One region of the Janthinobacterium sp. PSPC3-1 genome, then DNA from elsewhere that is predicted to be linked to it. Evidence: predicted binding sites of a transcription regulator. Region 1 holds the regulator's gene; each other region holds the start of a gene.

Evidence for each region. The regulator sigma-54, encoded in region 1, starts transcription at its own class of promoters, with help from an activator protein. The targets are predictions, from matches to a motif close to TGGCANGNAANCTGCTTT.
Region 2: a site for sigma-54 is predicted at 6,013-6,030, ahead of ACP7B7_RS30530 (methanol/ethanol family PQQ-dependent dehydrogenase). Genes of this name have one in related genera too.
Region 3: a site for sigma-54 is predicted at 2,275-2,292, ahead of prpB (methylisocitrate lyase). Genes of this name have one in related genera too.
Region 4: a site for sigma-54 is predicted at 5,699-5,716, ahead of ACP7B7_RS08495 (MSMEG_0572/Sll0783 family nitrogen starvation response protein). Genes of this name have one in related genera too.

The regions. Positions count from the first base shown of each region.
Region 1 is NZ_JAFCTQ010000002.1:270,394-277,626, reverse strand. Features, by position in the region: gene ACP7B7_RS03455 (cation:proton antiporter) at 1-675, opposite strand, end outside; gene ACP7B7_RS03450 (KpsF/GutQ family sugar-phosphate isomerase) at 784-1,794, shown strand; gene lptC (LPS export ABC transporter periplasmic protein LptC) at 1,846-2,451, shown strand; gene lptA (lipopolysaccharide transport periplasmic protein LptA) at 2,472-3,050, shown strand; gene lptB (LPS export ABC transporter ATP-binding protein) at 3,050-3,808, shown strand; gene ACP7B7_RS03430 (RNA polymerase factor sigma-54) at 3,813-5,291, shown strand; gene hpf (ribosome hibernation-promoting factor, HPF/YfiA family) at 5,360-5,719, shown strand; gene rapZ (RNase adapter RapZ) at 5,801-6,664, opposite strand; gene hprK (HPr(Ser) kinase/phosphatase) at 6,823-7,233, opposite strand, start outside.
Region 2 is NZ_JAFCTQ010000063.1:7,532-14,764, reverse strand. Features, by position in the region: gene rtcA (RNA 3'-terminal phosphate cyclase) at 1-856, shown strand, start outside; gene ACP7B7_RS30545 (TonB-dependent receptor family protein) at 853-3,000, opposite strand; gene ACP7B7_RS30540 (c-type cytochrome) at 3,022-3,450, opposite strand; gene ACP7B7_RS30535 (pentapeptide repeat-containing protein) at 3,466-4,077, opposite strand; gene ACP7B7_RS30530 (methanol/ethanol family PQQ-dependent dehydrogenase) at 4,074-5,957, opposite strand; gene ACP7B7_RS30525 (high-potential iron-sulfur protein) at 6,215-6,535, shown strand; gene pedF (cytochrome c-550 PedF) at 6,590-7,099, opposite strand.
Region 3 is NZ_JAFCTQ010000009.1:141,258-148,490, reverse strand. Features, by position in the region: gene acnD (Fe/S-dependent 2-methylisocitrate dehydratase AcnD) at 1-147, opposite strand, end outside; gene prpC (bifunctional 2-methylcitrate synthase/citrate synthase) at 159-1,313, opposite strand; gene prpB (methylisocitrate lyase) at 1,333-2,223, opposite strand; gene ACP7B7_RS12340 (hypothetical protein) at 2,547-2,795, opposite strand; gene ACP7B7_RS12335 (hypothetical protein) at 2,912-3,154, opposite strand; gene ACP7B7_RS12330 (MBL fold metallo-hydrolase) at 3,328-4,185, shown strand; gene ACP7B7_RS12325 (immunity 52 family protein) at 4,270-4,986, opposite strand; gene ACP7B7_RS12320 (Tox-REase-5 domain-containing protein) at 5,006-5,299, opposite strand; gene ACP7B7_RS12315 (DUF4123 domain-containing protein) at 5,305-5,571, opposite strand; gene ACP7B7_RS12310 (hypothetical protein) at 5,645-5,800, opposite strand; gene ACP7B7_RS12305 (PAAR domain-containing protein) at 5,867-6,061, opposite strand; gene ACP7B7_RS12300 (M20/M25/M40 family metallo-hydrolase) at 6,368-7,233, opposite strand, start outside.
Region 4 is NZ_JAFCTQ010000005.1:222,952-230,184, forward strand. Features, by position in the region: gene ACP7B7_RS08465 (MSMEG_0569 family flavin-dependent oxidoreductase) at 1-1,184, opposite strand, end outside; gene ACP7B7_RS08470 (MSMEG_0570 family nitrogen starvation response protein) at 1,205-1,492, opposite strand; gene ACP7B7_RS08475 (sll0787 family AIR synthase-like protein) at 1,485-2,513, opposite strand; gene ACP7B7_RS08480 (MSMEG_0567/Sll0786 family nitrogen starvation N-acetyltransferase) at 2,510-3,037, opposite strand; gene ACP7B7_RS08485 (MSMEG_0568 family radical SAM protein) at 3,034-4,152, opposite strand; gene ACP7B7_RS08490 (Nit6803 family nitrilase) at 4,149-5,129, opposite strand; gene ACP7B7_RS08495 (MSMEG_0572/Sll0783 family nitrogen starvation response protein) at 5,145-5,627, opposite strand; gene ACP7B7_RS08500 (PLP-dependent aminotransferase family protein) at 6,073-7,233, shown strand, end outside.

The sequences.
Region 1 (7,233 bases):
GAACAGTTCCTGCGAGCGGCGCTTGGCGACGATGGTCAGCCAGCCGCGCACCATTTTTTGCCCCAGGAACAGCAGCAGGATCAGCACCACCACGGCCTTGGCGCCGGCCCAGGCCAGGGTTTCGGCCAGGTTGTCGGAGTCTTTGGTCAGCGCGGGAATCAGGATCAGCAGCGGCACCACGGCCAGGTCCTGGAACAGCAGGATGCCGATGATCTTGCGGCCGTGTTCGCTTTCAAGCTCCAGCCGTTCTGTCAGCATTTTTGACACGATGGCCGTCGACGACATGGCCAGCGCGCCGCCCAGGGCAAACGCGGCCTGCCAGCTGAGGTGGAAGTAGGCCGACAGGTAGCGCCCGACGAACCAGCCGAAGACGACGGTGGCGACGATGGTGGTGACCACCTGCGCCATGCCGAGGCCGAAAACGATGCGCCGCATGGCAAGAAACTTGGGAAGGGAAAACTCGAGCCCGATGGAAAACATCAGGAAGACAACGCCGAATTCGGCCAGGGTATGGCTCGCTTCATTCTCGGCAGCCAGGCCCAGCGCATGGGGGCCGATGATGATGCCGACCGCCAGGTAGCCGAGCATGGGGGGCAAGTGCAACATTCTGAAAGCAACCACGCCAAGCACGGCGCTGCCGAGTAACATCAGGGTCAATTCTAGCGAGGAAAACATGGGTTGCCCGGGGTGGTCAGTGGAAATCGTTGTTTGTTGTGACTGGCAAGTTTTTTGCTTTCCTAATTCGTTTATACTTTGGGCATGAGTGTAACCCATGAAAAAACAATGCAGAAAGCTTTTGATCGAAGTGACATGAAAGCCACAAGCGAGCGCGCCGTGGCGCTGGCCCGCACCACCTTGCAGATCGAGGCGGACGCCATCGTTGCGCTGCACGCCCGCCTGGCCACCGACGACAGCGTCGGCCGCGCGGTGGCGCTGCTGCTCGAATGCAAGGGCCGCGTGGTGGTGTCCGGCATCGGCAAGTCCGGCCATATCGCGCGCAAGATCGCCGCCACCCTGGCCTCGACCGGCACGCCGGCCATGTTCGTCCATCCGGCCGAAGCGGCCCATGGCGACCTGGGCATGGTCACCTCGGACGACGCCTTTATCGCCATCTCGTATTCCGGCGAATCGGCCGAACTGATGGCCATCATGCCGGTCGTCAAGCGCATGGGCGGCGTGCTGATCGCCATGACGGGCAAGCCGCAATCGAGCCTGGCGCAACTGGCCGACGTCCACCTCGATATTTCGGTGGAAAAAGAAGCCTGTCCGCTGAACCTGGCGCCGACCGCCAGCACCACCGTCACCCTGGCGCTGGGCGACGCGCTGGCCGTGGCGCTGCTGGACCTGCGCGGCTTCAAGGAAGAAGATTTTGCCCGTTCGCATCCGGGCGGCGCGCTGGGCCGGCGCCTGCTGACGCATGTGCATGACGTGATGCGCAGCGGCGAACGGGTGCCGAAAGTGCCGGCGGATGCCTCGCTGCTGCAGGCACTGGAAGAAATGACGAAAAAGGGCATGGGCATGACGGCCATCGTCGATGCGGATGACCGTCCGGTGGGCGTATTTACCGATGGCGACCTGCGCCGCATGTTCGAGCGCGTGCAGGATTTCACGCAAGTGGCGATCCGCGACGTGATGCATGCGCAGCCGCGCAGCATCGCGCCCGACCGCCTGGCCGTCGACGCGGTGGCCGTGATGGAACAGCACCGCATCAACCAGATGCTGGTGGTCGACCTTGACGGCAAGCTGGTCGGCGCCTTGCATATCCATGACCTGACCCAGGCGAAGGTCATCTGATGCCGGTGTGCCGCTCCAGCGGAGCAGGCCTATTTTTGAGAGTGAAACACTATGCGTAAGCCAGAAGGCGCCCATCGCTGGCGCATGATTTTTACCGTGCTGGGCGCCGTCGCGGTGGCGCTGGGCAGCTTCTGGCTGCTTGAAGTGATGAACAAGAGCAGCCAGGACGTCAGTGCCGGCAAGAAATTGGATGAGCCCGATTATTTCGTTACCAATTTCAGCCTGGTGCGCATGGACTTGCAGGGTAAACCAAGCTATATCGTCTCCGGCGCCAAGCTCACGCATTACCCGGCCGACGATTCCTCCGATATCGACCAGCCTTTCGTGCGCAAGATCAGCCCGGGCGTGCCGCCCCTGAACATGACGGCCGAGCTGGCGCATATCGACCAGGGCAATACGCGGCTGCAATTGTCGCGCAATGTCGTGATCGACCGCGTGGCCGGTCCCAAAACCCAGAACATGACGCTGAAGACCGAGGCGCTGACGATCTTTCCCGATGAAGAGCGGATGGAGTCGGCCGTGCCGGTCGACCTGCTGTCGGGGCGTTCGCACGTGACCGGCGTGGGCCTGAAGGCCAACAATGCCTCCAGCGTGGTGGAAGTGCCGAGCTCGGTGCGCATCGTGATTCCGCCGCGCAAAGCCGTGCCGGCCAAATAAATAAAGAGGACCAAATCAAAATGAAAAAAATCTTGCTGTTGAGCTTGTTTTCCCTGGCCGTGATGGGCAGCGCCCATGCCGAAAAGGCCGACTCGGACAAGGAAGCCGTCATCACCGCCCAGCGCGGCCAGGTCGATGACATCAAGCAGACCCGCACCCTGACCGGCGACGTGGTGCTGGTGAAGGGCACCCTGACCATGAAGGCGGGGCGCGCCCTGATCACGGAAGATCCGCAGGGCTACCAGTTCATCACTTTCTGGGGCGAGGCGGGCAAGCTGGCCACCTTTCGCCAGAAGCGCGACGGCGAAGGCGACCTGTGGGTGGAAGGCGAAGCGGAACGGGTGGAATACAACAACAAGACGGAAGTCGTGAAACTGTTTTCCAAGGCCAAGCTGACGCGCCTGCAAGGCGTCAAGCCGACCGACGTGGCCAACGGCGCCTTCATTTCGTATGACAGCCGCAATGAATTATTCAATATGGAAAACAGCGACAGCGGCACCAGTTCCCCCGGCGCCGGCAGCGTGCGCATGGTGATCCAGCCGAAGAACAAGCCGGCGGCGGAGAAAGCCCCCGCCGCGCCTGCGCCAGGGAAGAAATAATGGACAATAATGTACGTTGCGGCAGCACCCTGATCGTGCGGGGGCTGCAGAAAACCTATGGCAAGCGGCAAGTCGTGCATGATGTGTCGCTGCAAGTCGAATGCGGCGAAGTGGTGGGCCTGCTGGGTCCGAACGGCGCCGGCAAGACCACCTCGTTCTACATGATCGTCGGCCTGGTGCCGTCCGATGGCGGCACCATCGATATCAGCGGCGTCGACATTTCCAGCCTGCCGATCCACCGCCGCGCGCAGATGGGCCTGTCCTACCTGCCGCAGGAAGCGTCGGTGTTTCGCAAGCTGACGGTGGAAGACAATATCCGCGCCGTGCTGGAAATCCAGACAGTCGACGGCCGGCCCCTGAAAAAGGCCGAAATCGAAGAACGCCTCGACAAACTGCTGGCCGACTTGCAAATTGAAAAGCTGCGCGAAAACCAGGCGCTGTCGCTGTCGGGCGGCGAGCGGCGCCGCGTGGAAATCGCCCGCGCGCTGGCCACCGACCCGCGTTTCGTGCTGCTCGACGAACCGTTCGCCGGCGTCGATCCGATCGCCGTGATCGAAATCCAGCGCATCGTGCGGTTTTTGAAGGAACGCAATATCGGCGTGCTGATCACCGACCATAATGTGCGCGAAACGCTGGGCATCTGCGACCGCGCCTACATCATCAACCAGGGCTCGGTGCTGGCGTCGGGCCGGCCCGACGACATCATCGCCAACGAGTCGGTACGCCGGGTGTATCTGGGCGAACACTTCCGCATGTAAGCCAATGAAACAATCCCTGCAACTGCGCACCTCGCAGCACCTGGCACTGACGCCGCAATTACAGCAATCGATACGCCTGCTGCAACTGTCCACGCTGGAATTGCACCAGGAGCTGGAGCAATTGCTGACCGATAATCCCTTGCTGGAACGGCTCGACGATCCGCTCGACCGCTCGCTGCGCCTGCTGTCCGATGGCGCCCTGAGTTCGACCGCCGCCCCCGGCGAAGCGCCACCGGCGCCGCCGGGCCAGGAAGCGCCGGCGCCAGCCGCCGAAGCGGAGTCGTTTGACGGCGATGGCGGCGAGAGCACGGCCGCGTCCGAGGGCGGCGACAGCGACTGGAACGAGGCCAGCCGCGGCAAGGCGCCCGATGACGAGGATTCCCGTCCGCAACTGGAGGCCCATCACTGCACCTTGCGCGAACACCTGATGGAACAGATGCGCGTGACCGTGCTGGAGCTGCGCGACCGCGCGCTGGTGGAATTGATCATCGATGCGCTCGACGACAATGGCTACCTGGAAGAGCCGCTCGACGATATCCTGGCGCGCCTGCCGGAAGAACTGGAAGTCGATGCGGATGAGCTGCGCACGGCGCTGTCGCTGCTGCAAAGTTTCGACCCGGCCGGCGTGGGTGCGCGCAATGCGTCCGAATGCCTGGCGCTGCAGATCAAACGCTTGCCGCAGGTGGCGCTGGTGACGCGGCGCATGGCCTTGAACATCGTCGAGAAACACCTGACCTGGTTCGCCCAGCGCGACTTCAACAAGCTCAAGAAAGCCCTCGACTGCGACGATGAAGACTTGCGCGAAGCACAGACCGTGATTCGCTTGTGCAACCCGCATCCGGGCGCCGTGTTCGCTTCCGACGTGTCCGATTACGTGGTGCCGGACGTGGTGGTCAAGCGGGCCCGCAATGGCTGGCAGGTATCGCTCAACAATGACGTCATGCCGCGCCTGCGCGTGAACGCCATGTACGCCAACCTGCTCAAGCAGGGCAAGGGCGAAGGCGGCATGGGTGCGCAGTTGCAGGAAGCCAAGTGGCTGATCAAGAACATGCGCCAGCGCTTCGACACCATCCTGCGCGTGGCGCAGGCGATCGTGGAACGGCAAAAGGATTTTTTCTCGCACGGCGCAGTTGCCATGCGGCCACTTGTGCTTCGCGAAATAGCTGATACACTGGGTTTACACGAGAGTACTATCTCGCGGGTAACAACCCAAAAGTACATGCTGACCCCGCATGGAATGTTTGAGTTGAAGTATTTCTTTGGCAGCCACGTCGCCACCGAAGCAGGAGGGGAGGCGTCATCGACGGCGATACGGGCCTTGATCGTGCAATTGACAGGAGCAGAGAACCCTAAAAATCCTTTATCCGACAGTAAGATTGCGGACATGCTGGGGGAACAAGGCATGGTGATTGCGCGACGTACTGTTGCCAAATACCGGGAAGCGTTGAAAATTCCGCCAGTGAGTCTGCGTAAGTCTTTGTAGTTTTTTCGGTTCCTCTGCGGGCCGGAACGATGGACACCGCACGAACCCGATCATCTTTAGGAGTGTGTATGAATCTCACCATCAGCGGACATCATCTCGAAGTGACACCAGCCATCCGTGAATACGTACAAACCAAACTGGAGCGCGTGAAACGCCATTTCGATCACGTTATCGATATTGCCGTGATTCTGACCGTCGACAACCTCAAAGAGAAAGAAAAACGCCAGAAGGCCGAAGTGAATCTGCGACTGAGCGGCAAGACCGTCTACGTGGAAAGCCTGGCGCAAGACCTGTATGCCGCGATCGACAGCCTGATCGACAAGCTGGACCGGCAAGTGATGAAGTACAAAACCAAAGTGCAAGGGCACGGTAAAGAGGCGATCAAGCATCTGCCAGACAACACTCCTGAAGAAGCCGCCGCCGTCTAGGCCTGCCGCTCCAGATTGTTGTGATCAACTAAGGGCGCGCTGTTTTATCTTCGCGCCCTTTTTTGCGCCCATTTTTCCGGCTCAGTTACGCTCGCGGTGGCGCAGCACGACCCGTTCGCGGTCGGCAAAATACTGCGCCAGGTGTTCCGCCATATACACCGAACGGTGCTGGCCACCCGTGCAGCCGAGTGCGACCGTCAGATAGCTGCGGTTGTCGGACTTGAACGACGGCAGCCACTTTTCCACGAAATCGCGGATATCCGCAAACAGTTCCAGCGCGCTGGGCTGGGCGTCCAGAAAAGCGATCACGGGCGCATCGCGGCCATCGAGCGGCCGCAACGCCAGGTCGTAATACGGATTGGGCAGGGCCCGCACGTCGAACACGAAATCGGCATCCAGCGGCACGCCCAGCTTGAAGGCGAACGACTCGAAGAACAGGGTCAGCGGCGCGCGTTCGGAGGCGACGATATCCTTGACCCAGGCGCGCAGCTTGTTGGCGCTCAGTTCCGAAGTATCGATCACATGGCCCAGTTGCTGGATCGCCGACAGCCGCTCGCGCTCCTCCGAAATGCATTCGATCAGCGTGCGGCGGCTGGCCGGATTCTCACCTGGAAGCAACTCATGCGACAAAGGATGGCTGCGCCGCGTTTCCGAAAAGCGCGCCACCAGCGAGTGCGTGGTGGCGGTCAGAAACAGCACCTTGACATCATGCCCCTGCGCACGCAGCAGTGACACATTGTGTGGCAGGTTGGCCAGCGATTCGGCACTGCGTGCGTCGACCGCGACACCGAGCCTGCTGGTTCCTTCGTCGAGCAAGGTCTGCACCAGGCTTGGCAACAAGGCAGGCGGCAGATTGTCGACACAGTAATAACCGGTATCTTCCAGCACCTTGAGTGCGACAGATTTGCCGGAGCCGGAGATGCCGGTAAGTAGAATGATGTGCATAGGCGCGATCATACAATAAAGATTGCCTGTGCGCCCCCGCAACAAATTTCTTTGCAAATCATTGCATTTGATTATGAAGATCTGGCTGGGCAAAGTGGGGTTTGACCGCGGCTTTAATCACCACGCATTGCCTGTCTAACGGTTCGCCCTTGCAACGCCTAGTCTCCGCTCATTGCCAATCGTTGCCGCTCCATGAACTCCTGCAAGGTATCGATCCCCCTCAGCTGCAAGATGGTATTGCGCACGGCCGCTTCCAGCAGCACGGCGATATTGCGGCCGGCGGCGACGGGGATGACGACCTTGCGCACGGGCAGGCCCAGCACGTCTTCGGTGGGGAACAGGAAAGGCAGGCGCTCGACTTCCTCTTCCAGCGCGTTGCGGCGCACCAGATGCACGATCAGTTTCAAACGCATCTTGCGGCGCACGGCCGTCTCGCCAAAGATGGCCTTGATGTCGAGCAGGCCCAGGCCGCGCACTTCGAGCAGGTTCTGCAGCAGCGGCGGGCAGCGGCCTTCGATCATGTTGGGGGCGATGCGCGAGAACTCGACGGCGTCGTCGGCCACCAGGCC
Region 2 (7,233 bases), on a different contig from region 1:
ACAACTCTGCGGCGCGCGCACTTCGCCGGTGGCGCTGGGTTCCTCCACGCTGGAATTCGTGCCCGGTCCGATTCGGGGTGGCGACTACCGCTTCGCCATCGGAAGCGCCGGCAGCTGCACGCTGGTGTTGCAGACGCTATTGCCGGCGCTGCTGCATGCGGATGGTCCGTCGACCGTGCAGGTCAGCGGCGGCACGCATAATCCGCTGGCGCCGCCCGTGCATTTCCTGCAGCGCGCGTACGGCCGCATCCTGGAAAAAATGGGGGCGCGGATCGACATCGAGCTGCTGCGCTTCGGCTTCTTTCCGGCCGGCGGCGGCGAGGTGCGCTCCACCGTGCAACCATGCGCACGCTTGCAGCCGATCGAGCTGCTGGTGCGTGGCGAACGCATCGACGGCCATGCGGAGAGTTTTGTCGCCGGCGTGCCGGCCGGCGTGGCCGAGCGCGAACTGGAACGCGTGGCGTCCGGCATGGGCTGGAGCGGCAAGCAGTTGCGCCTGCGTGGCCTGCCGGCCGAGCAGGGACCGGGCAATGTGCTGCTGCTGACCCTGGAGCACGAACACGTGACGGAAGTGTTTGCGTCGTTTGGCGAAAAGTCGGTGCTGGCCGAAACGGTGGCCAAGCGCCTGCTGAACGAGGTGCGGCGCTATCTGAAATCCGAGGCGGCCGTCGGCGAGCATCTGGCGGACCAGTTGCTGCTGCCGATGGCGCTGGCCGGTGGCGGCGCATTTACGGCCACCGCCATCTCGCAGCATGCGCTGACCAATGCCGATATCATCGCCCGCTTCCTGCCGGTCACCATACGCTTCGAGCAGCATCAGCATGCCGCCCTGTGCACGGTGGAGCGCTCTGCTTAAAACACGTACTGCGCGCTGGCGCCCAGCAGCCAGTTGCGGCCAGGCGCCGCTTCATAGTATCGCTTGTTGCTGTCGCCGACGATGACCGAACCCACATAGGTCTTGTCGAACAGATTGTTCAGGCGCGCGAACTGCTTGAAGCGCCAGTTGCCCAGGCTTTGTTTGGCGTTCACGCGCGCATTGAACACGGTGTAGCCGGGCGCCGGTTTTTCCTGGTTGCTGTCTTCCGCATACACCTTGTTGCTGGCTACGGTTTCAAACGCCGCGCCGTAGCGGTCGAGGTTATCCTTCCATGCCAGTTCCGCAAACAGGTTGGCGCTCGGCACGCCGGGCAGGCGGCTGCCCTTGGCGACGGCGCCAAACGCTTCGTCATACACGGCGTGCAGGCTGGTCAGCGCCCAGCGGGTCGTGAAGCCGTAGGGCAGGCTGGAGTCGAGCGACACTTCCACGCCCTGGCGCACGGTCTTGCTGGCGTTTTTATAGCTGGTGCGTCCACCGCTGGAAGCGTCGACCACCAGTTCATCGTCCGTATGGACCTGGAACACGGCCGCATTGACCCGCGTATTGTTGCTGATGCGCGCCTTGAACCCTGCTTCCAGGTTGGTGCTGGTGGCTGGCTTCAGCTTGAAATTGAAGCCGCTGCCGCTGCCCGAGTAAAACAGTTCGTTCAGGGTCGGCGCTTCGAAGCCGCGCGCCGCGCTGGCATACACATTCAAATTGGGATTGACCTGGTACAGCACACCCAGTACCGGCGTCGTATGGCTGAATTCCAGGCTGCCGCTGTCGTTGCCGTTGCCGAGGTAATGGTCATCCACCGCCACCTTCATCTTGCTGTGCCGTACGCCGGCGCTCAGCATCCATGGGCCGCTCTGCCATTCCGCCTGGATGTACGGATCGAGGCTGGACACCACGTTCTGTTCGTCGCGGCGCAGACGTCCCTTCAGGCCGAACACATCGCCGATATAGTTTTCATAGCCGGTGCGGTCGTCCTTCGAGCGGCCATAGTCGATGCCGAAGGTGGTGCTGAGCTTGCCGCCGGCCAGCTGGTTGACATGGGTCCAGTTGGTGTCGATGCCATAGAAATCGCGCTTGAAGTCGACCACGCCGCCCGAGTGCGAGGCGGGTGCCTGGAAGCCCTTGGTGAATGCCTGGTACTGGATCACGTCGCGGTTGCCGCCATAGACCATCACGCGCAGGCGGTCGTCGCCGAAACGCTGTTCATACGTGGCGCCGATCTGCTGGTGATCGATGCTCTTGCGCGTGTTGTAGCGCTCTGCCAGGGTGCGCTTCGGGTTTTGCGGGTCCGTCGCATCGATTTCGCCGGCGCGCGGATCACGTTCGAAGGTGGCCCAGGTGGCGCCCAGCGGATCCTGCGTGCCGCCCTGGTGCAGGCTGTTGGCGACGATGGTCAGCTTGCTGTCGGCGTTGGGCTTGACGGTGATCTTGCCGAAGGCCTGTTCGCGCGTGGCGGCGCTGTGGTCGCGAAAGCCATCGGTGCGAAAGCGCGAACCGTCGAGCACATAGCCGATGCCGTTCGCCTCCCCCTGCGCATTGAGATCGACTTTATTGGTGCCGTAGCTGCCGCCGGTGACATTCAGCTCCACCGATGCGGGTCCCTGGCCATCCCTGGAAAACAGCTGGATCACGCCGCCCGAGTGGTTGCCGTAGATGGCGGAGAACGGCCCGCGCAGCACTTCGATGCGTTCGGCCGTGTCCAGGTTGAAGGTGGCCGCCTGGCCCTGGCCGTCGGGCATGCTGGCCGGGATACCGTCGCTGATCAGGCGCACGCCGCGCACGCCGAAGGCCGAGCGGGCGCCGAAGCCGCGCGACGAGATCTGCAAGTCCTGTGCATAGTTCTGGCGGTTCTGCACCACCAGGCCCGGAACAAATGCCAGCGCTTCGGAGGCGTTCACGCGGATCTGGCCATCCTGGATGCGCGCGCTGTCGATGACGTCAATCGAGGCAGGGAGGTCGAAACTGGGGTGGCCGACGCGGGTGGCGCTGACCACCACCACATCGGCTACCGGCAAGGTAGCGACTTGCGCGTCAGCCTCAAGCCCGGCCGCCAGGGCGCTGGCAACCGGCCAGGCGCCCAGCGCGAACAGGGCGGCGACGGCGTTCAAACGGAATCGGTACTGCTTCATGAATTCTCCAGTGAGTTGCGGCTAGTATGCTGCGTGGTCGATGTCGACGCTGGTCTTGAGCCGCGGCGCGGCAGGCGGGCGGCTTTCGACAAAGCTGCGCACGGCCCAGATTTCCTGTGCCGTCAGCACATCGCGCCATGGCGGCATATAGACAATTCCGGCTCGAATTTTGCCGGTGTTGACCGCCATCATAAAGTAGCTGTCGACATCCTGCAGGCAGCGCGCTTGCAGTGCGCTGTCTTTCAGTTGCTGGCAAAAGGCGTTCAGGCGGCGCAGATCCGGCGCCTCGGCCGACGGCTGGGTCGCCTCGGCGCCGTGGCAGCGGGCGCAATTGGCCTGGAACACCTGCCTGCCCAGGTCGATGGCGGCCGGGTCGCCGCGCGAGGGGTTCGGTTCGGTGGCGCATACGGCAAATGGCAAGAACAGCAGCAGAAGAAAAAGTCGGTGCATGGCGAGGCTCCGGTTTTACCAGCCCGGCGGGCAGCCGGTGCAGCCCTCCAGGTTGGCGTCGGGGAAAATGGCAAAGCGCAGGATGGCGCGCTCGAGGTTGGCGTTTTTCAGGTTGGAGCCCCAGAATTTCGCTTCCTGCAGGTCGGCGTCGACCAGGCTGGCGCCCACCAGGCTGGCCAGGTTCAGGCGCGCCGCTTCCAGGCTGGCGCCGCGCAGGTCGGCGCCGTCCATGTCGGCCCGCATCAGCCGGCTCGTCTCCAGGTTGGCGCCGGCCAGGATGGCCTTCCTGAACGAGGCGCCCGGCGCATTGAGCGAATAGGCCATCGCCCCCGTCAGGTCGGCGCCGTCGAGCAGGGCGCCGGCCAGGTTGGCGCTGCGCAGGTTGGCCCGCATCAGGCGCGCACCGCGAAAGTCGGCGCCGTGCAGGTCCTTGCCGACCAGGTTGGCGCCGCGCAGGTCGGCGTTGGCGCATTGCGCGTACGGCCACAGGTGGCAGCCATTGATGATGGTGACCTCGGGTGCGGCTTCGCCGTTGAGTATCTGTGCGAAGGCGGACTGCGGCGCCAGGCACAGGGCCCAGCACAGCAGCGCGCCGGTCGCCGCCAGGCGGACCGGCGCGGACCTCATTTGCTTGCCACCTTGTTTGCCACTTTGCTGGATGGCGCTTTCGGCAGCTTGAACACCCAGTAGCTGCCGCCCTGCGTCACCTGCTTGGTCAGCTCGGCCATGTCGCCACCCCACAGCGGTACCGCGCCGCCATAGCCGCTCGACAGGCCGATATACTGCTCGCCATCCTGTTCCCAGGTGACGGGCACGGACACCACGCCGGAGCCGGTCTGGTACTTCCACAGCTCCTTGCCGGTCTTCGCGTCAAACGCTTTCACGAAGCCGTCCGAGGTTCCCGTGATCAGCAGGCCGCCGGCGGTGGTCAGGGTGCCGCCCCACAGCGGGAATTTTTCCTTGTTCTCCCAGACGATCTTGCCGGTCTTCGGATCGATGGCGCGCAGGGTGCCGATATGGTCTTCATACAGGCGCTTGATGCGGAAGCCCTGGCCCAGGTAGGCCGAACCGGCCTTGTAGTGGATCTGCTCGGTCCAGTAATCCATGCCCCAGTGGTTGGCGGGGATATAGAACAATCCGGTCTCCGGCGAATACGACATCGGCATCCAGTTGGTGCCGCCCAAAAATGGTGGCGACACGAAGACGGCCTTGCCCTTGTCGGCGCCCGCCTCCGGCAGCGGCGGGCGCTTGCCGTTTTCCACCGGCCGGCCGGTTTTCAGGTCGATGCTGGTGGCCCAGTTGATGCCGTCGACGAAAGGCCAGGCATTGATCAGCGAGGTCGGTTTGTTCGGATAGCCGGCGCCCAGGGCCAGTTTCGTGCGGTCGGTTACGTAGAAATAGCCATTGCGATCGGCGTGCGCGGAGGCCTTGATCAATTTGCCCGTTTTGGCGTCCTTGTAGTCGAACAGCACCACCGAGTTATTGCCCGAAAAATCCCAGGCATCGTTCGGCGTGTGCTGGTAAAAGCCTTTCAGCTCGCCCGTGCTGGCGTCGACGTAGGCCTGGCCCGAGGTGAACAGGCTGTCCCAGTTGCGCGGATCGTCGCCTTCCTTGGTGCGCTCCCAGGTATTCCATGGCGCGGGGTTGCCGGCGCCGATGACGATGGTGTTGGTCTCCGGGTCGAACGACGCCGTCTGCCATGGCGCACCACCGCCGTGTTCCCACGATTCGCGCAGCTTGCCGTCCTTGTCGCGCGGCCAGCTGGGCGCCTTGGCGTCGCCGGTCGGCGTGCCCGGTTTGCCGTCGGTGCGGCCCACATGGCCTTCGACCAGCGGCCGCGCCCATACTTCCGCGCCGGTGTCCGGATCGCGCGCGAACAGCCAGCCCTGGGCGCCGAATTCATCACCCGAGTTACCGTGTATGAGCAGCACGCGGCCGCCTTTTTCGCGGATCACGAACGGCGCGCCCGTCATCGTGTAGCCGAGTTTCTGGTCGCCGAATTTTTCATTCCACATCACCTTGCCGGTGTTCTTGTTGAGCGCCACCATGCGCGCGTCGAGCGTGCCGAAATACACCTTGTCGCCATAGATGGCCGGGCCGCGGTTGACCACGTCGCAGCAGGGGCGGATATCGTCGGGCAGGCGGTGCTCATAGGCCCACAGCTGTTTGCCGGTCTTGGCGTCCAGCGCGTAAATGCGCGAGTACGAGGCCGTGACATAGATGATGCCGTCATGCACCAGCGCCTGCGCTTCCTGGCCGCGCTGCTTTTCGCCGCCGAACGAGAAGGTCCAGGCCGGCACGATCTGGTCGACGTTTTTCGTGTTGATCTTTTTCGCCAGGCTGTGGCGCTGCGCTTTCAGGCCCAGGCCGTAGCTGAGCACCTCGGTCGTGCCCTTGTCGGCGTTGGCGATATCGTCCCAGGTCACCTTGTTGTCGGCGGCGGTGACGGCGCCGGCGATCAGGGCGAGGATGGCGAAAGCGATTGGACGTGGAAATACTGGCTGCATGCTGGTCTCCCTTGCTGGTTTTTATGGTGGTGCGACATGGTCGCTGATGACCAATTGAGCAACATGCATGCCAGGCTTTTTCCACGGCGCTGGCGATCCGGTATGCGCCGTACTGTCACAGTTGGCGAGGCGATGCTGTGCTGTTTTGTCACAGTGCGCTTACGCCGTGCGTGACAAACGGGTGCTGGCACAAGGGTTGCTGAAGGAGGGGACAAGGCCGTCTTGCGCCTTCTTGATAACGACAACAGGAGACCACCATGCATCAAACACCACGCCGCCATTTTCTTTGCCAACTGCTCGCCGTCGGCGGCATGGGCGCAGCCTCGCTCGCCGGCGCACAATCGACCGCGCCGAAAGTCGACGAGGACAGCGACCAGGCCAAGGCGCTCGGCTACCGCCACGATACGAACAAGGTCGATACCAAAAAATACCCGCAACACAAGCCGGCACAGCACTGTGCCAACTGTTCTTTCTTCCAGGGGAAAAAGGACGATGCCTGGGCGGGGTGCGCCATGTTCGGCCGCAAGCAGATTGCCGGGCCGGGCTGGTGCCTGGCGTGGGCCAAGCTTCCTGCTTAGAGCATGAAAAAGGCGCTGCCACGGCAGCGCCTCCCGATGATGGATGGGGCGGCTTTACAAAGGCATCTCGCGTCGTGTTTCCAGGTAGGCCTTTACCGCCCAGATCGCCTCCTGGCTGAATACCCCCTCGAATGGCGGCATGTAGACGGCGCCATTGCGCGAGCGGCCATGGCGCACCGTGTCCAGCACATATTGATCGATCTCCTGCGCACAACCATCTTTTTTCTTGGCATCAGGCAAGGCCGCGCAGTCATTGTCGAGCTTGCGCAAGTCCGGCGCCATGCCGCCCGAGACGGCCTCCAGCCCGTGGCAGCGGGCGCAATTTTGCGTATAGGCGGCGCTGCCGATGCGGATCGCTTCCGCATTGTTACGGTACGGGTTTTCCGTGCGCCACTCGGCGCCCAATTGTGGCAGTGTGGACGTGTCGACCGCCTGCGGCGTCATATTGCCGTGGGCCCAGACGGCCGCGGCCGCCAGCATGCAGGCGAGGCCGCCGGCTGCAAGGCGCACGGTGCGCAGGCGCCGGGCGTTTTTATTCGTGGTGGTAGAAATACGTGGGGTCATGATGGTCTCCGTTGTGGTTATGCGCTGATTGCGTCATGACCAGGGTAGCAATCGGTATGCCATCGCGCGCATCACCATGCGCCTTGCCGCTGCCGCTGTGCCGTTGCTCAGAAACGGAACAACTGCCAGACGCC
Region 3 (7,233 bases), on a different contig from region 1:
GCAGCGGCGCACCAGGTTTTCGGCCAGCACGCGCGAGGTGTACGGCAAGGTGGCATACGCGCCGGGTTGAATCGCGTCGACGGCGGCGCGCGTATCGAAGAAATCGAGCTGGGTGCCCGGCAAATTCTTGCGGTGCAAGGTATTCATCGTGATGCTCATTATTTGCGGTCCTTGATCGGCACGAACTGCAAGTCTTCCGGACCCACGTAGTTGGCGCTGGGACGGATGATCTTGTTGTCGATGCGCTGTTCGATGATATGGGCGGCCCAGCCCGAGGTGCGCGAGATGACGAACAGCGGCGTGAACATCGCCGTCGGCACGCCCATCATGTGGTACGACACGGCCGAGAACCAGTCCAGGTTGGGGAACATGCTCTTGATCTCCCACATCACCGTTTCCAGGCGTTCGGCGATATCGAACATCTTGGTCGAACCCGCTTCCTGAGACAGCGAGCGGGCCACTTCCTTGATGACCACGTTGCGCGGGTCGGAAATCGTGTAGACGGGATGGCCGAAGCCGATCACCACTTCCTTGTTGGCGACACGCTCGCGGATGTCCGCTTCGGCTTCGTCGGCGTTGTCGTAGCGTTTTTGAATGTCGAGCGCCACTTCATTGGCGCCGCCGTGTTTCGGGCCGCGCAGCGCGCCGATGGCGCCGGTGATGGCCGAGTGGATGTCCGAACCCGTGCCGGCGATCACGCGGCTGGTAAAGGTGGAGGCATTGAACTCGTGTTCCGCATACAGGATCAGCGAGGTGTGCATGGCTTTTTCCCACGACGCCGACGGCTTTTCGCCATGCAGCAGGTGCAGGAAATGGCCGCCGATCGAGTCGTCGTCGGTTTCCACTTCGATGCGCTTGCCGTTATGGCTGTAGTGGTACCAGTACAGCAGCATCGAGCCGAACGAGGCCATCAGGCGGTCGGCGATATCGCGCGCGCGCGGTGCGTTATGGTCGTCCTTTTCCGGCAGGGTGCAACCCAGCACCGACACGCCGGTGCGCATCACGTCCATCGGATGGGCGGCGGCCGGCAGCGCTTCCAGTGCCGCTTTCACGGCGGACGGCAAGCCGCGCAGGGATTTCAGCTTGGCCTTGTAGCCTTTCAGTTCGGCCGTGGTCGGCAGCTTGCCGTGCACCAGCAGGAAGGCGATTTCTTCGAACTCGCAGCTGTCGGCCACGTCCAGGATGTCATAGCCGCGGTAGTGCAAATCGTTGCCGGTCTTGCCGACCGAGCACAGGGCAGTATTGCCGGCGGTAACGCCAGACAGGGCGACGGATTTTTTAGGCTTGAAAGTGGTGGCTTGTGGTGCGGTCATTGTCTTCTCCGGATAATAATTATTTGGTTTTCTGCGCTGCAAAGAGGGCATCGAGCTTCTGTTCGAAGTCGTGGTAATTGATCGATTCATACAGCTCCATGCGCGTCTGCATGGTGTCCAGCACATTCTGTTGCGTGCCGTCGCGGCGCAGTGCCGTGTAGACGTTTTCGGCCGCCTTGTTCATGGCGCGGAAGGCCGACAGCGGATACAGCACCAGGCCGACATCGGCGCCGCGCAGCTGGTCCACCGTGAACAGGGGCGTGGCGCCGAATTCGGTGATATTGGCCAGCACCGGCACCTTCACGGCATTGGCAAACGTGGTGTACATCGACAGATCCGTGATCGCTTCCGGGAAGATCATGTCGGCGCCCGCCTCGACGCAGGCCACCGCGCGTTCCAGCGCCGCTTCCAGGCCATCGACGGCCAGCGCATCGGTGCGCGCCATGATGACGAAGTTCGGGTCGGTGCGCGCGTCGACGGCCGCCTTGATGCGGTCGACCATTTCTTCCTTGCTGACGATTTCCTTGCCCGGGCGATGACCGCAGCGCTTGGCGCCCACCTGGTCTTCGATATGCAGGGCGGCCGCGCCGGCCTTGATCATTGATTTGACGGTGCGCGCCACATTGAAGGCGGACGAACCGAAACCCGTGTCGGCGTCGACCAGCAGCGGCAGGTCGCACACGTCGGTGATGCGGCGGATATCGGTCAGCACATCGTCGAGGTTGGAAATGCCCAGGTCCGGCAGGCCCAAAGACCCCGCCGCGACGCCGCCACCGGACAGGTAGATGGCCTTGAAGCCGGCGCGCTTGGCCAGCAAGGCGTGATTGGCATTAATCGTACCGACCACCTGCAACGGGGATTCTTCCTGGACGGCCTTGCGGAACGCGGCACCTGCGGAGTAAAGACTCATGTGTTCACCTTATGGGTTCGAATGTTTCATGGACCTGCTATGAACATGGATATTGCAAGTGCCGTGCCAGCGCACTGCCGTACGGTTGCAGATGGCCTTCGCCAGAGAGAAAACGACCGTATTGCGGTGCCTTGCGGGTAGTATGAGGGGATGGATGATGGAACAGCGAGGATGAAAGCCGTTCATCATGACGTTTCATTTTGTTTCAGCATTTCACAATGAAACAATTATTGAAACATCGATGAAACGTGGACGAAAGCAATGGCGTCAAGGAAAGCAGCTGGCGGGCGCCAGCTGCATGGAATGGCGATGCGTGGCTGGCCTCAGGCGAGGCGCACCAGCGGATTGGCGATGATATTGTCGATCTGGCGTACGGCTTCTTCGCAGGCGGCGGCAATCGCGCCGTCTTCGTCGTCACGCACGAACTGCATGGTCGAGCCTTCGAACACTTCCAGGCCTTCGACCGTGGCGCGTTCGATATCGCAACTCGCCGACCATTTGCCATCGCTGGTCGGCACGGCCAGGGGAACGATTTCCCAGCCTTTGTAGTGAATCTTGGAACTGCTGTTCATGGGCTACCTCCTTGCGCAATAAAGGAAATCGTAGCATGAAGCGCCGTGCGCCGCGATCAGTTTCGGCGGCGCCGCGCATTCACACTAAACGATTTACGGTGGATCAAATCGGGGCGTCATGGACGCAGCAGATTGTCCACTTCCGTCTTGGCTACTTCCAGGCCGGCCACTCGGGCGGTCTCGGGCGTGGCATAGCCGCCCAGGGTGCGGCTGCGCTCGATGTCCTTGGCGTCGCCTTCGGCGCCAGCTTCGCGCTGCAGGCGGTAGGTGAAATCCCACAGGTCGTCATTATCCTTTTGCGGCGTCACGGAGATCGTGAAACCGCGGTACTGTTCGCTACGTGCAGTGGTATCGTTCATGGACTTCCTCCTTGTGGCAATGAGATTAGCACGAAGCAAGTTCAGACGCGCGCACCTTGCAACGGCAAGCCCCTGGCGATATGCGTTTTTTACATATCAAATCGCGATTCGAGATATTTTTCAAGCGATCACGGCGATATAATAAGCATCCCTGCCAGCACCACGCCACCATGATGACGCCCCAAATACACGCTTTCTTCGACCCCGCCACCGCCACCGTCACCTATGTGGTGTACGAAGGCGAAGGCGGCGCCTGCGCCGTGATCGATTCCGTGCTCGACTACGATCCGAAGGCGGGCCGCACGGCCACTACCTCGGCCGACAAGGTGATCGCCTTTGTACGCGAACATGGCTTGCAGTGCCGCTGGCTGCTGGAAACCCATGCCCATGCCGACCACCTGTCGGCCGCGCCCTACCTGCAGCGGCAGCTGGGCGGCGAAGTGGCCATCGGCGCGGCGATCCAGGCGGTGCAGCAGGCGTTTGCCGACATCTATCACCAGCATGGCGCAACAAGCGACGGCTCGCAATTCGACCAGCTGTTCGCGCCCGACCAGGTGTTTCATATCGGCGCGCTCGAGGTGCGCGCGCTGCACGTGCCGGGCCACACGCCGGCCGACCTGGCCTACCAGATCGGCGACGCCGTGTTTGTCGGCGACACCCTGTTCATGCCCGACGTCGGTTCGGCCCGCTGTGATTTTCCCGGTGGCTCGGCCGCCCTGCTGTACCGCTCGGCCCAGCGCCTGCTGGCGCTGCCGCCGGCAACCCGCCTCTTCATGTGCCACGACTACCCGCCGGCCGGCCGCGAGCCGCGCTGGGAAACCACGGTGGCCGCACAGCGCGCCGCCAATATCCACCTGCGCGACGGCATCACCGAAGACCAGTTCGTGGCCCTGCGCACGGGCCGTGACGCCACCTTGGAGATGCCGACCCTGATACTGCCGGCGATCCAGGTCAATATCAACGCGGGCAAGCTGCCCGAGCCCGAGGAAAACGGCGTGCGCTATCTGAAAATACCGCTGAACGCGTTGTAGCAAACACCCGTTTCAAGGCGCCACAACCGAACGATATGACTACATCGCATGGTGTTTTCATGCCAATGAGAGCGCTATACTTCGTCAAATGTCTACATAACGAGGCAGCAAGTCCTGATCGACCAGACGAATTTCAATGGCATTGGCGATCTTCACGTGCTCAGGATTCTCATCATTGAAAGCTTCGTCGGTGACACTGACGATGATGGTGCCGATCTGCTTGTCTTTACCTTGCTCGCCCGTCGCCATGACGGGTACCAGGGCGCGGGCTTCCGGGACTTGCTGGGCCGTCAGTATACGCGGCAGGTACAACATCCAGCCAACACCTGGACGATCCTTGAAGACTTGTTTTTTAAAATATTGATTACGTGCTACCGTGATCAATACCGGCCGAAGGGATCCCGCTATAATGGACAGCATCTCTTTTACTCCATCAATACCAAGCCGTTTCGCGCCGACGCCTTGATCGCTGATTTCCAGACTCCTAGAGGGCCACTCACTGTCGCTGAACCCAAGCGCAATACTCGCGCCCTCGCCTTCTCCGAGTTCGCCATTCCAAGCACTGAGATATCGAAATTTCTCACCCTTAAACTCGGCCTCGAGTACGGCTTCGGCCGCAGTAGTGAGCTCTCCCGAGGCATCGAAAACAGTATATAGAAACGACTCTGCTTCTGTCTCTTTCGACAGAAACCAGTTCTTTCCAAACGCCTCAGTTTTTTGCAGGAAGCGGACAATCGTCGCGATTTTTTGGACGGAAGGTCGGAACGCAATGGATGGGTTCGCTGCATCGCGTTTGAACAAGGATTTTATTATCATAATATTATGGAATGTAATAAGTGGCAATACCCAATCCACTAAGACTGGGCAGCATGTGTTCATACGCGAGTGGCGTTTGAAAGTACCAGCTCAGCGAGGCTGGAGGGTTATCTTTGACAATATTGGACTGAGCGGTGGCCTGTTTCAATACCATGTTCTGGAAGATACTTTTTTGAAAATCGTATCTAAGTTCACCGTTTGCCTTAAAAAACTGGTCATAATCCGCTTTCGCTTCCTGTAACAAGCATAAACGGGATTGGAAGCCGTCAAAATCCCTGCCTTCAAACACCCATTCCATGCCGATCAGGAAACCAGTGATCCGGGCCTGATAATCACGCGCGGCGGGCCACCAAGGTCCTGTACGGCAAATAGCCAGGTAAGGGAAGGTGTTTCCTGCTCCAGTGCGGCGAGGTCTTCAAGAAACGAAAGCGCTGCTCCTGCCATGTCGACCAACCAGGGGCCTGCATGCGCGAGCGCAGCGTCAGGTGTGCCGGCAAACAGCGGGTAGCGCGTCGCATCCTCCGTCATGCGCGTTTGGCGGTGTGTCTGATACTGGACACCGTCGACCAGTGCGTATAAGTGTACAGTGCCGGGTGATGTTGCCGAAGTTGCTTCAGGCGTTCCAGGACGTCAATCAATATTGTTACTCCCTGATAACGGTGGTCGCGCCAGCGGCGGCAGCGGACATCAAGCATTCGAGGCAAATGCCGGAGTCGGTATTTGCGGCGATCTTGCCGGCAGCTTCCATCACGTCGTTGTCGTCGACATCAGCTGGGTCGCCCACGCTGGACTGGTCCAACCAGATCGTCGTGAACTGTCCGGATATAAGCCTGGCGCCGCAGGCGGTCGTGTCCAGATGCCGGGCTTAACCCTTGCCTGATCCGTCGACCAGGTCGGCGGCGGCAGAGTTGATCGGGAATGTCCCCTTGCATTTAGGACATACAGTCATGTCGCCCATCCTGGCCACATACTTGCCGTTGATATCGACTGTCATGTCAGCGCTGATCACGGTGCCACCATGATCGGTCTTGTCGCCAAGTATGATGAGTGGACGAGCCATTTGATGCTCCTGAGTATTGGAAAACCACGGGCTTAGTTACAGTACAAATCGCAACCCTGACACGCGCTTAGTTAATAAATCGTAACATGTTCATCCTGGGGGCCGCGCCCTGCAGGTGCGGCATCGGCTACGCCAATCCCATGAGCAAGCCGGCGCTGACATGGCCGCCAGCCAAGGTTCTCCCCATCGCTCACGACAAGCCATAGTTCCACGCACGCGGCTGGAACCATGCTTACCTTGCCTGGTGGGGCATCCGCCCTGACACGGCGGACAATCTCCAGGGGGCTCTCAACAAGCAGCTGCCGCTTACTCCTGCTCGGGCGCCCTGCCGATCTCGCCATCCAGATTGGCCAGGTACCAGGCCAGCGACGACATGAGCGCCACATTGCGCTTCAGGTTGTCCGGATCGACCTTGTCGAGGGTATCGGCCGGCGTGTGGTGGTAGTGAAAATAGCTGTGGCTGTCGACCAGCGGCTCGAAGCTGGGCACGCCGCCCTTTTCCAGGCGGTGCAGGTCGCCCGTGCCCAGCGCATCGCGGCGGGTAAAGGCGTGGGCGCCGATCTGCTGCAGGGCGGCGCGCAAGGGCGCAAACAGTTTTTCCGATTTCGGGCCGACGCTGGCCAGGATGCCGAACGGGCGGCCGGCGCCGCTGTCCATTTCGATGGCGGCGTATTGCTTGGCCAGCGCCTGCTTGTTCGCCTCGAAATAGGCCTGGCCGCCACGGCCGCCGTTTTCCTCGTTCATCCAGGCGATCACGCGGATGGTGCGGCGCGGTCGGTAGTCAAGTTTTTTCAGGGTCTCGATCACGCCCATCGCGGCCACCACGCCGGCGCCATCGTCATGCGCGCCGGTGGCCAGGTCCCAGGAATCGAGGTGGCCGGACACGATCACCACTTCGCCGGCCTTGTCGGTGCCCGGCCAGTCGGCGATCACGTTATAGCTGTCGGCCTCGGGCAGGTTTTGCGGCGTCAGCGTCAAATGCATTTTCATCGGCCCGCGCGCGGCCAGGCGCTTGATCAGCAGCGCGTCTTCCACCGTCACGGCGGCGGCCGGGATGCGCTTGCCGTCTTCCAGGCCGGTCGCGCCGGCGTGGGGAATGCGGAAATCGGCGCCGCCGATCGAACGCACCAGCGCGGCGGCGGCGCCCAGTTCGGCCGCCGCTTTCGGGCCGC
Region 4 (7,233 bases), on a different contig from region 1:
GAGAACCGGCCCGAGCCCCAGGTGTATTGCCACGGCAGGCCGAGGAAATACAGTCCCGGTTCGGCCGTCACGCCGCGGTCATGGCCGGGATAGCCGCGCTGGTCGAAGATCGGCGCGTCGACCCAGCTGAAGTCGGTGCGAAAACCGATGCACCACACCACGGCGCTGACGGTGCCCATATCGAGCGTGGCGGGCGCGTCCCGCCCGGGTTGCCACAGCGGCGCATACGGTGCCTCGAGCGGGGCATCGATGGCGTGGGCGGCGATATGCTGGTCGATGCTGGCGTTGATCTTGCGGTACACGGCGTCGGCGCCGTCCAGGTTGCGCACCAGGTCGTCGCCGAAGCGGGCCACGCCATCGTCCAGCGACAGGTAGCGGCCATACAGCTGCATGCCTTCCAGCGCGAACTTGCGCAGGTCGATGTCGCGCCCGCCGTCGCGCCCGGTCACATAATGGTTGGTCTTGTCGCGCACGCCGGCGCCCAGCGGGTGTTGGTCCACCGGCAAATCGTAATAGGCCATCTCGTCGAGCCACTTGACCACGTCCTGCCCCCGGTAGCGGCGCGCCACGCGCGGGGCGTCGCCCACGCACAGGTGCACGCGGCGCCCGGCCAGGTGCAGGTCCTCGGCGATCTGGCAGCCCGACTGGCCGGTGCCCACCACCAGCACCTCGCCCGGCGGCAGTTGCTCGGGGTTGACGTAGTCGGACGAATGCAGCTGCAGTACGCCGGCCGGCAGCCGCGCGGCATCGGCCGGCACGATCGGCGTGTGATAGCCGCCGACGGCGATCACCACCTGCGCCGCGTGATACGCGCCGGCGCCGGTCTGCACCAGCCAGCCGCCAGCGGCGTCGCGGCGCACGCCGGTCACCGCCACGCCTTCAAGCGCCGGCGGCCCGAACGCGGCGATATAGGCGTCGATATAGTCGACGATCTGGTCCTTGACCATGAAGCAGTCGGGATCGTCGCCCTGGTAGGGAAAGCCGGGCAGCGTGCATTGCCAGTTGGGCGTGACCAGGCAGAAGCTGTCCCAGCGCTCGCTGCGCCAGGCGTGGCCCAGCCGGTTCTTTTCCAGGATCAGGTGCGACAGCCCCTGCTGCTTGAGCAGGTAGCTCAGCGACAGGCCGGCCTGGCCGCCGCCGATGATGAGCACTTCGACGTGTTGGTGGTGTGGTTCGCGTGGCATGGCAAAGCTCCGGTTGGGGGTCAAGGCCGCATCGCGACGATGGTCACGATGGCGGTGGGATCAAGTGGCAGGACGGCGGCGCGCGCCTCCAGGCGCTCGAGCTGGTCCAGCGCCGAGGAACAGGCGTAGCCGTATTTCAGGCGCACACGGTCGCTGGCCAGCTGCAGCGCGGTACGGCAGCGCTGCATGAAATCGGCCACCGGGTAGCTGGCGCCGGCGGCGAGAAATTCGTGGATCACGGTCGATGGCGAATAGCAGTCGCTGACGCTGGCGTCGGGCCAGCGCACGGTAAAGCGCACTTCAGGCATGCTGCTGCTCCTTCGATGATGGCCGCAGCACCGCCGGCGCGCAGCCGGTCAGGTCTTCTTCGGCAAAGTCCCACAGCAGCGCGCTGCCGGGCGCACTGCCGTGGCGCAGGTGGACGCGTCGCCCGCTGTCGGTGCGGCCGATCACGGCGCACGCCAGCTCACGGCAGGCAAAGCGCGCCAGCACCGGCGCCAGGTCGGCGTCGGCCACGCTGAGGATAAAACCGTAGCTGGGGAAGGTGGCCAGCCAGCGCTCCAGCGCCACGCCGGGAGGGCGCGGGATGGCCGCCAGGTCGATGGTGGCGCCGATGCCGGAACACTCGAGCAGCATCAGCGCGGTGCCCACCACGCCGGCCATGCTGATGTCCTTGGCGGCGCGGCACAAGCCGTCTTCCGCAATCATCGGCAGCAGTTCGAGGTCGGCGCGCAGCCGTTCGGCCGGCGCGCCCAGGCTGGCGTTCCAGTAGTCCCAGGGTTCCTGGTAGCGGCCGCGCAGGTCACAGGCCACTACCAGGTTTTCGCCGGGGCGGGCGTCAAAGCTGGTCAGCAGGCGGCTGGCCCGGCCCGTGATCGCCACCGACAACTGTTCGCGGTCGCTGCGGCGGTTGCTGTGGCCACCGACGATAGGCACGTCGTACACGGCGGCGGCGCAGGCCAGGCCGTCGAGCAGCGGCTGGGCGGCGTCGCCGTCGCGGCTCCACAGGGCGTCGACGATGGCCAGCGGCCGGCCACCCATGGCATAGATGTCGCTCACGTTCACCATCACGCCGCAGTAGCCGGCGAACCAGGGCTCCCTGGCGACGAATTCGTTGACGAAGCCTTCGATCGCCAGCAGCAGGTAGCCGTCGCCGTCGGGGATGGCGGCGCAGTCGTCGCCGACCGGCGCCGCCCAGGCGCCGCCCCGGGCGACTGCAGTGTCATCGCCACCAGCCAGGGTGCGCACCACGCGGGCGATATCGCGCTTGTGCTTGACGCCGGGCGCCGCCCGCAGCAGGGCCGTCAGCCTTGCCAGTTCGGCATTCATGCGCCACCCCGCGTGCAGATAAAGCCCGTTTCGCCGTCATGGATCGCCGGATATGCCGCCAGGCCGGCGCGCATCAGGCTGTGCGCCCGGCCGTGCAGCACCACGTCGGCCAGTTCCTGCCAGTGCAGCTGGCGGAACATGGCCACGTTCTGCTGCTGCACGTGAGCCAGGAAGCTGGTGCAGCCGAACGACCGGGCGGCGCCCACGGCCAGCCTGATCAAGCCGCTGCCGACCGCCGCCTGGCGCCGCGCCACCCTGGCCACGGCCAGGCGCGAGCCCCACCACACACCGTCGCCGGCATGGTGGATGCGCACCGTGCCGATCACCGCGTGGTCGGCATCCACGGCCACCAGCGTGATGGCGGTGCCGTCGATGGCGTCCGTGTCGTCGCCGTCGAACAGCCCCTGTTCAAGGCAGAACACCTGCCGCCGCAAGGCGCGCGCGGCCGCCTGTTCGGCGGGCAGGGTGGCCAGCTTGATGCGCGCCGCCAGCGTTGGCGCTTCCGGCAAGGCGAACGTGCTCATGATGGTTTCCTTTCAAACGTGGACAGCGACGAGCACGCGCCGCAACGCCCGCAACCGGCCTTGATCTCGCCCGAATGCATGCCGGCCGCGCCCAGCATGTCCCCCAGCGGCGCCAGCAGCGCGCGCATCATGGCGGCGGACGGCGCGGGATGGTCTTCCAGCGGCGTGCCGGCGATCGGCACGAACGGCACCACGAACGGGTACACGCCGGCGGCGATCAGCCGCTCGCAGCAGCGCAGGATCGCCTCGGGCGTGTCGCCCAGGCCGGCCAGGATGTAGGTGCTGACCTGGCCCCGGCCGAACACCTCCACCGCGCGCGCGAACGCGTCGAAGTAGCGCTCGAGCGGCACGCTGGCCTTGCCCGGCATGATGCGGGCCCGCACGGCCGGCGTGACCGCTTCCAGGTGCATGCCCAGCGCGTCGATGCCGGCGTCGCGCATGCGCGCGAACCAGGCGTCGTCGTCCGGTGGCTCGCACTGGCCCTGGATCGGCAAGGCCACCGCCGACTTGACGGCGAACGCACTCTCGCACAGGATGGCGGCGCCACGGTCGGTGGCGTTGGGCGTGCCGGTGGTCATCACCATGTGCTTCACGTTGTCCAGCAGCACGGCCGCGCGGGCCACCTCGGCCAGTTGCTCCGGCGTCTTGCGCAGGATGGTGCGGCCGGCCGCCAGCGACTGCCCGATCGAGCAGAACTGGCACGACTTGCGCCGGCTCTCGTAGCGGATGCAGCTTTGCAGCACCGTGGTGGCCAGCACGTCCTTGCCGTGCAGCGTGGCGATATGCGAATACGGCACGCCGTCGAGCGTCTGCATCTTGTAAAAGCGCGGCTGGCGCGGAAACGCGATGATGCCCACCGTGCGGCCATCGCGCAGGATGGCGCTGCGGCCGTCGGCGCCGGGCGCGGCCGCCAGGTAGGGCGAATTGAAGGCGCTGCCGGTATGCACCGGGATCATGACGGTGGTGCCGTCGACGATCACCGCCTTGTGGTCGGACGGGCCGGCACCGCCGCGCCGGCTGGGCGCGCCCTGGCCGGGGTCCGCCAGGCGCATGCCCAGCGACTGCAGTTCGGTGATCAGCTGCTGCGCCGGCAGATCGGCATTGAAGGTATTCATGCGGATGGCTCCCTCGGTGTGGTTGGATATACGACGTGATCGGCGGCGGCATGCACCGGAGTGGCGGCGCGGCCGTCCATCATCAGGCTCAGTAATTCAGGACGCGCGTAATGGCCGACCGAGTCCATCATCCGCTTGCGCTTGGTGATCAGCGCCATGTCGAGGTCGGCGATCACGATGCCCTCGCCGGCACGCAGCGGTTCGGCCAGCAGCACGCCTTCCGGCGAGACGATGGTGGTGCAGCAGCCGCCGCGCAGCGCTTTTTGCACGGCCGGTTCCGGCGTGATGGCCGCGATCTGCTGGTCGGTCAGCCAGCCGGTGGCGTTGACCACGAAGCAGGCCGATTCGAGCGCATGGTGGCGTATCGTCACCTCCATCTGGTCGGCGAAAATCTGGCCGACCATGGAACCGGGGAACTGCGCGCAGTGGATCTGCTCGTGCTGCGCCATCAAGGCGTAGCGCGCCAGCGGGTTGTAGTGCTCCCAGCAGGCCAGCGCCCCCAGCCGGCCGACGGCGGTATCGACCACCTTCAAGCCGCTGGCGTCGCCCTGCCCCCAGATCATGCGCTCGTGATAGGTCGGCGTGATCTTGCGGCGCTTGAGCACCAGCTCGCCGTTGGCGTCGAACACCAGCTGGGTGTTATACAGGCTGCCATGATCGCGCTCGTTCACGCCGAGCACCACCACCACGCCATGTTCGCGCGCGGCCCCCGCCACCGCGTCGGTGACCGGCCCCGGCACGGTCGGCGCGCGCTCATACAGCAGCAGGTGTTCGGCGCCGGCCTGGAAGGGCGGCCGCACGAACGAAAAGTACGGGTAGTAGGGCACGAACGTCTCGGGGAACACCACCAGTTCGGCGCCTTGGCGCGCCGCGTCGGCAATCGCCTGCAGCACCTTGGCCAGCGTGCCGTCGGCGCTCTCGAGGTCCGGCGCGATCTGCACCGCCGCCGCCCTTACCATCTTCTTGGTCGTCGTCATGGCCGCCCGCTCCGCTTACACGGTCCAGGTGTCGATGATGACCGCGTTGGCGCGCAGGTGCAGCAGCTTGATGTCCAGCACGTCCTGCGGCGCGATGGCGCGGATGCCCTCGATCAGCGACGGCTCGCCATGGCCGTACAGCGCCTGCAGCGCGAAGCGGCAGGCATACACCTTGCCGCCTTCGGCCATGAACTTCACCAGCTGGTTGTTGTGGTTCATATGACCGGGGAACGCTTCGTCGCCCAGGGTGGGAAAGCCGCGCTGCAGGCCCAGCGTGACGCCGGGACCGTATAGCAGCACCGACGTTTCGTAGCCCTTGCGCAGCAGGCGCGTGGCCTGCAGCAGATTGACGAAACCGATCGATCCTTCGAAGGCCACGGTGTGGAAGGTGACCAGCGCCTTCTCTCCGGGCAGGGCTTTCACGTCTTCGAAGACCTTCTCTTCGTAGTCAACAAAATAGTCGCCCTTGGCGTGTGGCTTGTGGTCGATGGCTGGCATGGTGATCTCTCTTCTGGTTGGTTGAGGGGGCGCTGGCGCGGCGCCGGCGGCGTCGCGTTGCCCCCGGATTGCATGCATGCGCCATGCCATGGCGGGGCTGCTGACCCGCTGTTTGACTGGATCGAAATCCAGTCAATCGGGGATTTTCGGCGCCACGCCACAGGGCCGTTCCGGCACCGCCGCGGCGCCCTCTTTCACGCCGAAACACCGGCTCCATTCAAACCATGCAGTCAATCGCCGGCGGCCGATTTCTCCCTGCAGAACAGGTGCGCATCAAAAGCGGGCGTGCCGCGCGCCGGCCGCCTCACGCTGGTGCGCGGCGCGGCACGGCGAACGGGCGCGCAGCCGCGTTTGCCAGTGCTGGCGCCCGTATGTGGAGCGGCCGGACCCGGCATGGAATCTGCATACAATCGTCTACCCCACCTGGATATTGACTGGATTTATCGTGCCGAAAAACGCCGCCGCCTGGCTGCCCAAGCTGAAAAAGGGCCAAGGCCCCGTCTACCTGCTGATCGCCGACGCCATCGGCGCCGACATCGCCATCGGCCGCCTGGTGGCGGAACAGCGCCTGCCGGCCCAGCGCACGCTGGCCGAGGCGCTGGGCATCGACTTCACCACCGTCGCGCGCGCCTACGCCGAGGCGCACAAGCGCGGGCTGGTCGACTCCACCGTCGGCCGCGGCACGTTTGTCTGCGGCAAGCGCGCGCTGGCGATCCCGCGCGCGGTGGCGGCGCGGCCGCAGGTCGACCTGTCGATGAACATGCCGCCGGAACCGTTTACGCCGGAGCTGCTGGCGCTGATGCGCACCAGCCTGGCCGACATCGGCGCCGACATGCCCGGCCTGCTGCGCTACCAGGATTTTGGCGGCTCGGTGGCGGACCGCGAGGCCGGCGCGCTGTGGCTGCGGCGGCGCGGCCTGGCGATCGCGCCGGAACGCCTGCTGGTGGTGCCCGGCGCGCAGGCGGCGCTGCTGGCGATACTGAGCACCATCGCGCCGCCGGGTTCGGTGGTGTGCTGCGAGGCGCTCACCTACCCCGGCCTGCGCGCGCTGGCCGGCCTGATGAACCTGCGGCTGGTGGGCCTGCCGATGGACGGCGAAGGCATCGATGCACTGGCGTTTGCGGCGGCCTGCGCGCAGTATGCCCCGCGCGCGCTGTATTGCAATCCCACCCTGCTCAATCCGACCACGGCCACCATGTCGGCGCAGCGGCGCCAGGCGCTGGTGCAGGTGGCCCGCAATTACGGCGTGCCGATCATCGAGGACGACGCCTATGGTTTCCTGCCGCGCAACGGGCCGCCGCCGCTGGCCGCCAGCGGCCCTGACATCACCTATCATGTGGCGGGGCTGGCCAAGTGCGTGGGCGCCGGCCTGCGCCTGGCGTACGTGGCCGCGCCGGACGACGTGAGCGCGGCGCGGGTGGCCGCCGCCCTGCGCGCCACCGCCGTGATGGCCGCGCCATTCACGGCGGCGCTGGCCACGCGCTGGATCAGGGACGGCATCGCCGACCTCGCGCTCAACGCGATCCGCAAGGAATCGATGGCCCGGCAACGGCTGGCGGCGCGCATCCTGCCCCCAGGCAGCTACCTGGCTCACCCCGAGGGTTTT